DNA from 2 places in the Marinobacter arenosus genome. Region 1 is predicted to be linked to the other one. Evidence: riboswitches for the same ligand, from Rfam matches in the RefSeq annotation. Region 1 holds a riboswitch; the other holds the start of a gene.
What was found. Region 1 has a riboswitch for cobalamin ahead of KXD86_RS12635 (TonB-dependent receptor domain-containing protein). Riboswitches for the same ligand answer to the same signal wherever they lie in the genome.

Region 1 (7,009 bases):
CGCGACGGTCAATCCGAGCGGACTGCCATCGGCCCGATCCGGAATATCGATCACCAGCTCGTGGGTGTACAGGGCTTTCATCAGCGACTCCGGTACAGCAGATACAGGAACGTGGGTACACCCAGCAGCGCGGTGATGACCCCCACCGGCAACTGCTCGGGGGCAATCACCACCCGGGCCAGGGTATCCGCCAGCACCAGCAACGTGCCACCGGCCAGGGCACAGGCCGGCAGGATCAGCCGCTGATCGTTGCCGAGAACCAGGCGGAGCATGTGCGGCACCACCAGACCCACGAACCCGATACTGCCGGCGGTGGTCACCGCCGTTGCGGTCAGCAGGCTCGCGGCAATGTACACCAGCCACTCCAGCGGACGCACCGACACCCCGAGCACGGCCGCCTGCAGCGGCCCACGCGCCAGCACGTTCAGGCTCCGCCCCAGCGGCACCACCAGGACGCAGGCAGCCAGCAACAGCAGAAGAGCCGGCGCGGGCGAACGGGCGTAGGAGACGTCGCCCATCAGCCAGTACAGCATGCCCGGCAAGCGCTGGGCCGGGCTGACCGCGAGGATCAGGGTAATGATGGCGCCCCAGCCCGCCGCGACCACCACGCCCGTCAGCAACAACCGGGACGGGGTCCAGCTTCCGGTCCCGTGGGCAAGGCCAAACACCAAAAAGGTCGCCAGCAGGGCGCCGGCGAAGGCGGAACCGGACACGAGCATCCCGCCCACGCCCGCCAGCATGGCCAGCAGGGCACCAACGGCGGCGCCCCCGGACAGGCCCAGCACGTAGGGATCCGCCAGCGGATTCCGCAACAGAACCTGCATCAGCGCACCGGCCACCGCCAGTAGTCCACCGGTGGCGAAGGCAGCCAGCGTACGTGGCAGGCGAAGATCAAGAATCAGCGTCTGTTGCAGGTCGGTACCCTGGCCGGACAGCACGTCCAGAAGATCCGACAGCCCAACGCCGACACTGCCGACGCTGACCGACAGGCCAATGGCCGCCAGCCCGGCCAGGGCCAGCAGCCACAGCGGTCGGGCCACCGCGCGGGTCACCGGTGGGGCTCCCGGAGACTAGCGGCGGGCACGGGCGGTCTCCAGTTTTTCGCAGAACAGGCGGCTGCCCGCCAGCATGCGGGGCGTGGGCCGCTGAATCAGGGAAGGCGGCACGAAAAACAGGTTGTCCTGGCGGGTGGCCTGGAGCTCGGGAAAACCGGCCCAGCGCTGCAGCCAGTGGCGATTCTCCTCGCCCATACCGCCCGCCAGTATGGCCTCCGGGTCCGCTGCCAGCACCGCTTCGGTGCTGATCCGGGGCACCAGTCGGTCGAGATCGCCAAAGACATTGCGGCCGCCACACAGCGTGATCACCTTGCCGATCAGGTGCTCGTCGTTGACGGACATCAGCGGCTCATCCCACACCTGGTAGAACACCGGCACGGGCGGCGCGTCCTGATACCGGTCGCGCAGAGCGGCCATGCCCTGCCGGAAGGCCTCGGCCTCGGCAAAGCCCCTGGTTTCGGTACCGGCCAGGACGGCCAGCCGCTCGATGGCCGACGACACCCCCTCAAACGTTCGGGGTTCGATGGCGAAGACCGGCAGGCCCAGATCCGCCAGCGCTTCGAGCTGTTCCCGAGGGTTTCCGGTTACCCAACCTATCACCAGGTCCGGCCGCAGACTGACCAGAGCCTCCAGGTCCATCCGGGTATGGCTGCCCACCGACGGCACAGCCTTTGCCGCCTCCGGATAGTCGCTGTAGGCGACCACCGCGACCACATGGTCACCGGCACCCGCCGCCCACACCAGTTCGGTCGCGCCCGGAGACAACGCGGCAATGCGCCGGGCCGGTTCGGGCAGGCAGATCCGGCGGTCGGTGTCATCCACGGCACAGACCTCGGCACCGGCAACCCCGGGCATCAGCCACGGCAGCAGCGCCATCATCGTCAACCGGAACCACCTGTTGGTCAGCATCCAGGGTTTCACCTGCCTGTTCTGGCCTGCGGCCATTTTGTCATCCCGTTCGAATCAGAGTTCATACCGAATCGACGCCATGGCGGTCCGGCCAGCCGACAGGTATCGGCGGCCATCGAATCGCTCAGCGGTGGCGTAGGTCCGATCGAACACGTCGGTCACACTCAGCTTGCCCGTCCAGTCGGGGGCGAAGCGCCAGATCGCGCGAAGGTCCAGTGTGCCATAACCCGGCAGTCGCTTGGTGTTGGCCGCATCATCATAGCGATAGCCCTCGGCCACCAGGGTGCCACCCAGGGTCCAGGTGTCGATGTCACGGTCGATGTCCAGTCGCGCGCCCTGCCCACTGCGACGACGCAGGCGATTGTCGGTGCTGGCATCGCGGGCATCAGTCAGTGTCAGCGCCAGATAGGTCCGCCAGCCGTCCCGTTCGAAACCGGCGCCCAGCTCCAGGCCGCGAATTTCCGCCTCGTTGACATTTTCCGGACGCAGGTTGCCGGCGCCATCATCGGAGAGCGCAATCAGATTATCGATGTCCAGCTGATACGCCGCCACGTCCCAGAACCAGTCCGGGTAGCGCCCGCTGAAGCCCAGCTCCACGGTGCTGCTTTCCTCGGGTTTCAGGTCGGGATTACCGGCGTAGGAGCCACCGAAGGAATAGGTTTCCAGGGGGTAGTAGAGATCGTTGAACGTGGGCGCGCGAAATGCGGTGCCGTAACTGACGCGAACCCGGTGCGAACGGTCAAAGGCATGGCCGAGGGCCACACCGCCGGTTTCCTCGCGCCCATAGGCTTCGTTGTCGTCACCGCGCAGACTGACCTGGACATCGGTCGGCCCGAAATTCAGGCGCAACTGGCCAAACAGTGCCGCGTTGGTGCGACTGGTCTCGTCGAAGCTGGTGCTCGATTTGACTTCATCCGAGGACAGTTCCGTGCCCAGCACCAGCTCGTGCACGTCGCGGGTAAAGGTATTTTCCCAGCGCGCGGTGCGGGTGCGGGTGTTGAAGACCGAATCGGCAAAGGCATCGTTCGCGGTTTCCTGCTCGTCCCGCGCCTCGTTCAGATCAATGCGGGTGCGCCAGTAGTCGCTCAGTGGCGTGTCCAGGGAGAAGCCGACCGCCCGAAGTGTGAAGTCGGTGTTGCCGCCCTCGAATTCGGTGTTGCCCTGGGACTCGAACACCGATAACCCGGCCTTACCGCCATTGGGCAGCGTATGACTGAGGCGGGCGACCCCCGCATTGTTCCGGAATCCGCGGTCCTCTCCCCCCTCGATCAGCTCGGTACCGTCCGTGGTTTTATGCACGCCACTCACGCTCAGATTGGTGACGCCGTCACCCAGGCTCACGCCCGCCGCACCTTTGCGGGTATCGAAACTGCCACCGCCGGCTTCAACCCAGCCGGTCTGGCCTGCATCGGGTCTGAGGGTAAACGCCTGAATCACACCACCGACCGCATCGGCACCGTAAAGACTGCTGCGGGGCCCCCGCACAATCTCAACCCGCTCGATCAGTTCCTTGGGCACGTACTGCCAGGGCGCGCCGCCACTGGTGGCCGACCGGATCCGGATACCGTCAAGCAGCAGCACGGTCGAGTCGTTGGAGGTGCCACGGGTGAACACACTGGTATTTTTGCCAAACGCCCCGTTGGAAACAACCGTCACACCCGGTTGGCCCCGGAGCAGGTCCGCGAACTCGTTGGGTGCCTGTTTCTCGACGGTTTCCTCGTCCAGCACGGTCACCGAGGAGAGGCTCTCGCCTACCGTCCGCGGGCCGAGCGTGGCCGTCACAACAATGGGATCAAGCTCGCTGGCCTCACCGGAGGCGGACGCCTGCTGGGCGATCACAGGGGCGGAAAACAGGGGCAGGGAACACAGGACCAGGCCAGCCCCGAATGCGGACTGACTGTCTTTCAGGAAAACCATAATCATACTCACTCACACGCCGCACGCACCCGTGCGGGGATTCTTGTCAAATCGCGTGGGGCGAGTCTGGTCGGCAGGTGGGTAAGGGTTGTCATGGGCCAGAGAGGCTGTCACCCACCGCCGTCGCCCTCCGCAACGTCTGGTGTGTAAACAGGCCGGTCTCCGGGCTTATGAGCGGTGCGGCCAAGCGCACTGCGGTGATCGCCTTCCCATGCCTGGGCACAGTGGCGCACTCGATCACCGTTAACTCACATACCGTTGCGGGGGCAGCGCCGGACTCTCACCGGCTTCCCGTTTCACCCCGGCAATGTCGGCAGAACATCGCCTCGGGGCACCTGAAAACGAGCGGCAAGGCTAGCAATCGGTTACTCAGTGGTCAATGACAAAAGACACCCCCCGGAGACTTCGGGCAAGTTTTTGCCAATCCGATTCGGTGCCCGGCAGCCCCAGCCTCAGCGCACCCGGCCGGTCAAAGTGGCGTACCAGCACGCCCTGCTCCGCCAGTGCTACCTGCAGGCGGTCCGCGTTCGAATGCCGGAGGTAGCGGAACAGCAGCGTGCCCTGGGTGCCGGGCAAGCCGACCTCGGCGAGCAGTCCGCCCAGGCGCTGCGACGCCCCCTGCAGGAACGTTTCGGCGTCGTTCTGCCAACGGGTATCCCGCAGCGCCCGCGCCATCACGAAGCGGGCGGGACCGCTGAGCGACCAGGGACCGAGCAAGGCACTGAGGGCTTCACCGATAACCCCGTCGGTCAGGACCGCACCGGCTCGAACCCCCGCCAGCCCGAAAAACTTTCCAAGGGACTTGAGCACCACCAGCCCGGGTTGGCCCGACACAGGCGCAAGGCTGGCGCTATCCCGGGCGGTCAGGAAGGCCTCGTCAACGACCAACCAGCCTCCGCGCGACTGCAGGCGCGCCAGCCAGCCCAGCATCCGGTCGCGTTCGAGCCGAAGCCCGGTCGGGTTATTGGGGTTGATCCACACCACCACATCAAGCCCCTCCAGCCAGTCATCGCCGGCCGCCAGATCGGTGTCGGTGATCGCCCGAACCTCGTGGCCGGCACTGACCCAGCCGTGGGCGTGTTCGGCGTAACCGGGCTCGGGTACGCCAACGCGACAACGGCGGCGCAGGCGGGGCAGTGTCTGTATCGCCGCCTGGCTGCCGGGTACCGGAACGCAGACCGACGTTGTCGGAGCGCCGCACCAGTCCCGCACCACGTCCTCCAGGCCGTCATCATCGTCGGGCAGACGCTGCCAGACTGACGGGGGAATGACCGGCACCGGCCAGCCCAGCGGATTGATCCCGGTGGACAGGTCCAGCCACTGCTCCGGTGGACGGTTCCAGCGCCGGGCTGCCTCGATCAGCCGGCCGCCATGGTGTAATCGGGTCGGACCGTTCACCACACCAGCTCCCAAACGCCGACCATCAGAAGCAGGACAACGAGCCAGAGGCCGACACCACGCCGGACCATCCGGATGGCGTCCCGGATGGAACCCGCGGAGGGCTCGGCCCCGTTGCCGAGCCAGGGCCGGTCCTTGATTCCGGTGGCGTAGGACGCCGGGCCACCGAGGCGGACGGCCAGGGCGCCGGCACCGGCGGCCATGACGGGGCCGGCGTTCGGGCTGTCCCATAGCGGTGCCTGCGTGCGCCAGCAACGCCAGGCGTTGCGGGTATTGCCGAGAACGCTGTAGGTCAGGGCCGTCAACCGGGCGGGGACCCAGTTCATGGCATCGTCCAGTCGGGCGGCGCAACGGCCAAACCGGTCAAACCGCGGCGTCCGGTAACCCCACATGGCGTCCAGGGTGTTGACCATCCGATGCAGGACCACCCCGGGCAACCCCGCCACCAGAAACCAGAACAGACTGGCGAATACCGCGTCGGCCCCGTTCTCCAGCATCGACTCGGTGGCAGCCGCGGCCACCCCGGGTTCATCGAGGGCGGCGGCGTCGCGACTGACAATCCGGGCGACCTGCGCCCGGGCATCATCGAGCCGGTGTTCCTTGAGCGGGTGAGCCACGGCGAGGCCGTGCTCGGCAAGCCCCCGCAACGACAACGCCAACCAGAGTGCACCGGTTTCCACCACCAGCAACAGCGCCGGCGCCAGCGTTCGGGCAACGACCCAGAGCAGCAGGGTGATGGGAATCACCAGCGCCAGCGTGGCTGCGGCGCCCCGGGCAACCCCCGCCTGCCCGGACCGGTTGGCCCGACGCTCGATCCCGCCGGCCAATCGGCCAAAGCCGACCACGGGATGCCAGCGCCGGGGCTCACCCAGGCAGCGATCCAGCACCAGCGCGGCGGCACACACCGCCACCGATTCCACCACTCCGTTCAACACAGGCTCCCTAAGTCTCAGATTCCGTCGGGAGCGTCAGTCTACTCGACCCAACGCCAACCTTGACACCGTTTCGGCCCCGTTGGAGTATCGGGCGCCTGTTCAACCCGATTGGAATGACGCCATGCCCCTGCCCGACTGCTGGACCGCGCCCCTGCCCGCCACCGACGCCCATTACCGCGAACAGGCCCGCATGCGACAGTCTGTGCTGACCAAACCACCCGGGTCGCTGGGCACTCTGGAGCAGCTCGCCATCACCCTGAGCGGCCAGCAAGCGACGGCAACACCCGCAGTGGACCGCGTCCACATCGCCGTCTTTGCCGGTGATCACGGGGTCTGCGAGGAAGGGGTTTCCGCCTTCCCGCAGGCGGTGACGGCCCAGATGATTGCCAACTTTGCCCACGGCGGCGCTGCCATCAGCGTCCTGGCGAAGACCCTGGGCGCATCGCTGGAAGTGATCAACCTCGGAACCGTGGGCGACGTGCCGGCGGGACTCAACGGGGTGGTGGACGCCACCATCCTGCCCCAGACCCGTAACCTGGCCCTGGAACCGGCCATGACAGACACCGAGGTCGGAGCGGCCCTGACGGCCGGCGACCTCGCTGCCCAGCGGGCGGCAAGTGCCGGGACCCAGCTCTTCATCGCCGGCGACATGGGCATCGGCAACACCACGGCGGCCACGGCGTTGGCCTGCTGCCTGCTGAACCAGAATCCCGATGCCCTGTCCGGGCCCGGCACCGGGCTCGACGCCCGGGGCGTCTGCCACAAAGCCGAGGTCATCAAACGGGCCCTGGGCCG
Region 2 (7,009 bases), 370 kb from region 1:
AAGCTGCTGCACCGGGGCTACACCGGCGTGCATGCCTCCGGTGATGGCGACAAGGGCGTGGCCGACTGCCCGTTCGAGTTCTACCGCACCTGGGTGATGGACGCCCAGAAAGCGCAGGAGAATGTGGAGGCCATGACCCGCAAGACCGTCGGTACCGCCGAGTGCCCAGTCGGCGAGCTGCCGTTCGACGGCAAGGAAAAATCCGCAGGGGCCTAAGCCCGGGAGGCACTGATGCCGTTTATCAACGAACGGCTGGAAGCCAACCGGGAGTCCATTGCAAAGAACCGGGCCGCTTCAGGCCCGGTTCGTGTTTCCCGGTTCCGCTTCGAGCCCGAGGCCGTCATGGCCCGCCTGCGGGACAACATCGTCGGCCAGGAAGAGGCCCTCGCGACCATGGAAGCCATGCTGGTGAGGGTGAAGGCCGACATCGGCGAGGACAACCGGCCGCTGGCAGTGCACCTGTTCCTGGGGCCCACCGGTGTCGGCAAGACGGAGACCGTGCGTCTTATCGCCGAGGCGATTCACGGCAACCGCGATGGTCTGTGCCGCATCGACATGAACACCCTGGCCCAGGAGCACTACGCCGCCGCCCTCACCGGGGCACCACCAGGCTATGTGGGCAGCAAGGAAGGCCACAGCCTGTTCGATCTGGACAAGGTTCAGGGGTCATTCAGCAAACCCGGCATTGTGCTGTTCGATGAAATTGAAAAGGCCAGCAAGGAGGTGGTTCGTACCCTGCTCAACGTGCTGGACACCGGCCGCCTGGTCTTCCCCTCCGGCAACCGCGAGATCGACTTTCGCAACACCCTGATTTTCATGACCAGCAACGCCGGCGCCCTGGACGCCGAAGCCCATCTGCAGCATTACCAAAAGAGCTGGCGCCGCTGGCTCGGGTTATCGCCCGGTAAGGGCGAGGCCATTCGCGATGCTGCGTTGCGACGACATTTCGATCCGGAATTCCTCAATCGGATCGACCAGATCCTCACCTATAACCCGCTTTCCGACAACTGGCTGGAAGCCCTGCTGGACATCGAGCTGGCGGGCCTCAATCGCCGTCTGGCCAAAAAGCACGCCGAACTCACCGTGTCGCCCGACCTGCGCGCGGACCTGTGCCGGGGCTACGACGCCCGTTACGGCGCCCGGGAACTGTTGCGGGCCTTCCGTCAGCGCCTGGAGCCGGCCGTGGCCCGGGCACTGCTGGCCTATCCGAACTGCCACCGGTTTGAGGCCGGCCTGAAGGGCAGGGCCGTCACCGTGTACCAATACGTCGAATGACGTAGGCACCGGGGGCATTTCGCGAATACCTCGCCGGCACCGGATTTCGGATAGTAAAGCCGTTACCTAAACGTGTAAGCCAAGACCAAGGAGCGCCCGTTATGGCTGAAACCATAATCAAGATTGATCTGAACAAGTCGGCCTATGAGAACGACAAAATCCACAACCGCTGGCACCCGGACATTCCCCTGGTGGCCACCGTCAAACCCGGTGATGACTTCATCGTCGAGTGCTATGACTGGACCGGCGGCCAGATCAAGAACGACGACAGCGCCGACGATGTGCGCGATGTGGACCTCAGCCAGGTGCACTTCCTGTCTGGCCCGATCGGGGTTGAGGGCGCGGAGCCCGGCGACCTGCTGGAAGTGGACATCCTCGACATCGGCACCTTCGAAGAGAGCCAGTGGGGCTTCAACGGGTTCTTCTCCAAGCAGAACGGCGGTGGCTTCCTGACCGAACACTTCCCGGAGGCCCAGAAATCCATCTGGGACTTCAACGGCATGTTCACCAAATCCCGCCACATTCCGAACGTGGAATTCGCCGGCCTGATTCACCCGGGCCTGATCGGCTGCCTGCCCTCCAAGGAACTGCTGGAGACCTGGAACAAGCGGGAAGCCGGCCTGGTGGCCACCGACCCGGAGCGGGTGCCTGAGCTGGCCACCCTGCCGAACGGCGAGACCGCCCACATGGGCCAGATGCGCGGTGAGGCCGCCAAGGCCGCCGGCGCGGAAGCCGCCCGCACCGTGCCGCCGCGAGAGCACGGCGGGAACTGCGACATCAAGGACCTGTCCCGGGGTTCCAAGGTGTATTTCCCGGTGTACGTGGACGGCGCCGGCCTGTCCGTGGGCGACCTGCACTTCAGCCAGGGCGACGGTGAGATCACCTTCTGTGGCGCCATCGAAATGGCTGGCTGGATCCACCTGCGGGTGAACCTGATCAAGGACGGCGTGAAGAAATACGGCATCAAGAACCCGGTGTTCAAGCCCAGCCCGATCAAGCCCCGCTACGACGACTACGTGATCTTCGAAGGCATCTCGGTGGACGAAGACGGCGGCCAGCATTACCTCGACGTGCACGTGGCCTATCGCCAGGCCTGCCTGAACGCCATCGAATACATGACCAAGTTCGGTTACACCAGGGCCCAGGCCTACGCGATCCTCGGCTGCGCGCCGGTGGAAGGCCATATCAGCGGTGTGGTGGACATCCCCAACGCCTGCGCCACGCTCTGGCTGCCCACCGGCATCTTCGACTTCGACATCAACCCGTCGGCCGATGGTCCCCAGAAGAAAGTCAGTGGCGGCATGGACGTACCCCTGTCGAAAGATAAGGAGTAACCGCCATGCCCGTGTATGACTACAAGTGCCGGGAGCACGGCCTGTTCAACACCCTGGCCACCATGGACGACGCCGCCAAGCCGGCGGAATGCCCCACCTGCAAGGTGCTGTCGCCCCGGGTGATCGTGTTGCCGTCGCACATTGCGGCCATGGACCCGGCCAACCGGGCGGCCCAGGACCGGAATGAAAAATCCCGGCACGAACCGGTGTTTTCCACCGCCGACCGCCGGGCCCACGACCAGGAGCACAGCCGCAGTTGCGGTTGTGGTTCCCCGAAGCCTGGCAAGTCGATGCTGTTCTACACCGCCGACGGGAAGAAAATGTTCCCCTCCATGCGGCCCTGGATGATCAGCCACTGACTCTCAGTATCGAGTCTGTCACGTGTTTGGCCCCTCCGGGGGCCTTTTTTGTTGTCCCGCCTTGTTCCGCCCGAATATCGTGTATATAGTGTTTTCATCCTTGGTCAACTACCAGATGTTGTTTTTTTGAGCATCTCGGTAGCGGGAATCCGGTGGGAATCCGGAACTGACGCGCAGCGGTATTGGAGAACGAGCGTGGCATCAAGACACTGGCGCAAGCCGGGAAGTCGCCACGCGAGGCCGAATCGAACGATTCATGCTCCTGAGTCCGAAGACCTGCCAGGGATACAACTGCACCTTCGCGACTCAGGGTGAGCAGATCGGTAGTGCCTGCCTGTCTCCCGGGCAAGGTGCGCCCCTGCGTACGCGAAGGTGAACGGAACCCAACGCGTATTCAGGAGTACAGACATGTCCAGCTCTGCCCTGGCTGAACCCCAGCCGTCGTCCCCAACCGACACCGAATCCCTGCAGGTCATCAAACGCAACGGCACCCTCGTGGGCTTCAATCCGTCCAAGATCACCGTCGCCGTGACCAAGGCGTTTCTGGCCGTGGAAGGCGACAAGGCCGCCGGCTCCGCCCGCATCAACGACGCCGTGCACCGGGTCACCGACCAGGTCCTCCAGGCCATCGGCCGGCGCCTGAAAGCCGGCGGCAAGGTTCACATCGAAGACATCCAGGACCAGGTGGAACTGGCGCTGATGCGCGCCGAGGAACAGAAAGTGGCCCGCGCCTATGTGCTCTACCGGGAAGAACACGCCCGGCAGCGTGCCCACGATCATCCCATGGAAGCGCACCCGCACCTGACCGTGAAGAAGGCCGGTGGCGAGATCGCCCCGCTGGACCTGGGCCGGATGAAACTTCAGGTGGAGCAGGCCGCCACCGGCCTGGACGGCATCGACGGTGACTCCCTGGTGGACGACGCGCTGACCAACCTGTACGACGGCATTGCCGAGGAAGACGTGCTGTCGGCGCTGGTGATGACTGCCCGCGGGCGCATCGAACAGGAGCCGGACTACAGCGCCGTCACCGCCCGCCTGTTGCTGGAGCAGCTGCGGCTGGAAAACGCCACGGCCCTGAACTTGTCCACAGAGCTGCCGCTGTCGGAGATCTATCCACAGGCCCTGAGTGCCTTCATTGCCGCCGGCATCCGCTACGAGCTGCTGGACGATGCGCTGGCGGCCTTTGATCTGGAGCGCCTGGGCGCGGCCCTGAAACCGGAGCGGGACCGGCAGTTCGGCTTCCTCGGCTTGCAGACCCTGTACGACCGTTATTTTATCCATTGGGATGGCGCCCGCCTGGAACTGCCCCAGGTGTTTTTCATGCGCGTGGCCATGGGCCTGGCGCTGCGGGAGGACGACCCCAACGCCCGCGCCATCGAGTTCTATGACCTGCTGTCCTCGTTCGACTACATGGCCAGCACGCCGACGCTGTTCAACAGCGGCACCCGGCATTCCCAGCTGTCCTCCTGCTACCTGACCACCGTGGGGGATGACCTGGAAGCCATCTACGAGGCTATTCGCGACAACGCCATGCTGTCGAAATGGGCCGGCGGCCTGGGCAACGACTGGACCCCGGTGCGCTCCCTCGGCGCCCACATCAAGGGCACCAACGGCCAGAGCCAGGGTGTGGTGCCGTTCCTGAAAGTGGTCAACGACACCGCCGTGGCGGTGAACCAGGGCGGCAAGCGCAAGGGCGCGGTGTGCGCCTACCTGGAAAGCTGGCACCTGGACATCGAGGAATTCCTGGAACTGCGCAAGAACACCGGCGACGAACGCCGCCGCACCCACGACATGAACACCGCCAACTGGGTGCCGGACCTGCTGATCGAACGCATGCGCGAGGACCGGGACTGGACCCTGTTCTCCCCCAGCGACGTGCCGGACCTGCACGACCTCTACGGCAACGAATTCCGGGAGCGGTATGAACATTACGAGGCGCTGGCGGAACAGGGCAAAATCAAGCTGTTCAAGACACTTCCCGCCAAGCAGCTCTGGCGCAAGATGCTGACTGTGCTGTTCGAGACCGGCCACCCGTGGATCACTTTCAAAGACCCCTGCAACCTGCGCTCGCCCCAGCAGCACCAGGGCGTGGTGCACAGCTCCAACCTTTGCACCGAGATCACCCTGAACACCAACGCGGACGAGATAGCCGTGTGCAACCTGGGTTCGGTGAACCTGGCCGCCCACATTGCCAACGGCGAGCTGGATGTGCAGCGCCTGGAGCGCACGGTGACCACGGCCGTGCGCATGCTCGATAACGTCATCGACATCAACTACTACGCCGTGCCCCAGGCGAAAAACTCCAACCTCAAGCATCGCCCGGTGGGCCTGGGCCTGATGGGCTTTCAGGACGCGCTCTACCAACTGGGCCTGCCGTACACCAGCCCGGAAGCCGTGGAGTTTGCCGACGTGGCCATGGAGCAGCTCAGCTACTTTGCCATTCGCGCCTCTGCCACGCTGGCGGCGGAACGGGGCGCTTACGACAGCTACGAGGGCTCCCTGTGGCAGCAGGGCATCCTGCCCATCGATTCCATCAGCCTGCTTCAGCAGGCGCGCCGGGAAGGGGATCTGTCCGTGGATACCCGCGCCCGGCTGGACTGGACCCCGGTGCGCGAACTGATCGCCCAGCATGGCATGCGCAACAGCAACGTGATGGCCATCGCGCCCACGGCGACCATCTCCAACATCGTTGGGGTCTCCCAGTCCATTGAGCCGGCGTACCAGAACCTGTTCGTGAAATCGAACCTGTCCGGCGAGTTCACGGTGGTGAATCCGTCGCTGGTCCGTGACCTCAAGGCCGAGGGCCTGTGGGACAACGTGATGGTCAACGACCTCAAGTACTTCGACGGCTCCGTACAGCAGATCGACCGCATCCCGGCCCAACTCAAGGCCCGCTACGCCACCGCGTTCGAGATCGACGCCCGCTGGCTGGTGGAAGCCGCCGCCCGTCGCCAGAAATGGCTCGACCAGGCCCAGAGCCTGAACCTGTACATGGCCGAACCCAGCGGCAAGAAGCTGGATGCCCTGTACCAGCTGGCGTGGGAGCGGGGCCTGAAAACCACCTATTACCTGCGCTCGCTCGGGGCCACCGGGGCCGAGAAAACCGCCTCGGTGTCGGCATCTTCCATGGCGCCTTCTACCGCACCCCAGCCCCAGGTATGCAGCATCGACGACCCTGACTGCGAAGCTTGTCAGTAACCACTTACTTTCATTTGAAGAGGCTCAGACCATGCTCGACTGGGACGACGAACCGAAAACCACCAGCACGCCGGCCGCTCAGGCCGGCGCCAACCCCGGCGCTCCGGCGCCGGTCAACGCGGACGACAAACGCGTGATCAATGGCGAGACGGACATCAACCAGCTCGCCCCGTTCAAGTATCCCTGGGCCTGGGAATACTTCATGAACGCCAACAAGAACCACTGGACCCCGCTGGACGTGAACATGGCCCAGGACGTCCACGACTACCACCACCGGCTCACCGCGCCGGAAAAGCACGTGTACGAGAACGTGCTGGCCTACCTCACCACCTCCGACATTTTGGCCATGCGCAACATCGGCCTGGCGGTGATGGAGAAGATGAGCGCACCGGAACTGCAGATCTACCAGGCCCGGCAGGTGTACGAAGAGGCCATGCACACCTGGGCCTACCAGCACTGCATCGAAACCCTGAACCTGGACCAGAGCGAGATCTACAACCGCTACCGCGTGGTGCCTGCCATCAACGGCAAGATCCAGATCGCCAACCGCCGTCTGGACGCGGCCATGCGCCCGGACATGAACCTGCGCAACAGGGACGACCTGCAGGAATTCATCATGTCCTACCTGTTCTTTGCGGCGGTGTTCGAAGGCACCTGGTTCTACAACGGCTTCAGCCCCATCTTCGCCCTCCAGCGCCGCGGCCTCATGCGCGGCACCGGCGAACAGCTGCAGTACATCCTGCGGGACGAAGCCATGCACTTCTCCTTCGGCCTGAAGGTGGTGAACCAGATCGTGGAGGAGGAGAACATCCGCTTCGATCCGAAAGCCGTGCGCGCCATGTG

Region 2: linked by a shared signal. The riboswitch ahead of KXD86_RS11060 (ribonucleoside-diphosphate reductase subunit alpha) and the one ahead of KXD86_RS12635 (TonB-dependent receptor domain-containing protein) in region 1 are both predicted to bind cobalamin.

The regions. Positions count from the first base shown of each region.
Region 1 is NZ_JAHVAO010000001.1:2,766,857-2,773,865, reverse strand. Features, by position in the region: gene KXD86_RS12650 (ABC transporter ATP-binding protein) at 1-81, opposite strand, end outside; gene KXD86_RS12645 (FecCD family ABC transporter permease) at 81-1,040, opposite strand; gene KXD86_RS12640 (cobalamin-binding protein) at 1,071-1,964, opposite strand; gene KXD86_RS12635 (TonB-dependent receptor domain-containing protein) at 2,019-3,887, opposite strand; cobalamin riboswitch at 4,018-4,235, opposite strand; gene cobD (threonine-phosphate decarboxylase CobD) at 4,251-5,279, opposite strand; gene cbiB (adenosylcobinamide-phosphate synthase CbiB) at 5,276-6,211, opposite strand; gene cobT (nicotinate-nucleotide--dimethylbenzimidazole phosphoribosyltransferase) at 6,336-7,009, shown strand, end outside.
Region 2 is NZ_JAHVAO010000001.1:2,396,966-2,403,974, reverse strand. Features, by position in the region: gene KXD86_RS11080 (aliphatic amidase) at 1-216, shown strand, start outside; gene KXD86_RS11075 (AAA family ATPase) at 232-1,275, shown strand; gene fmdA (formamidase) at 1,377-2,609, shown strand; gene KXD86_RS11065 (zinc ribbon domain-containing protein) at 2,615-2,968, shown strand; cobalamin riboswitch at 3,053-3,266, shown strand; gene KXD86_RS11060 (ribonucleoside-diphosphate reductase subunit alpha) at 3,377-6,166, shown strand; gene KXD86_RS11055 (ribonucleotide-diphosphate reductase subunit beta) at 6,198-7,009, shown strand, end outside.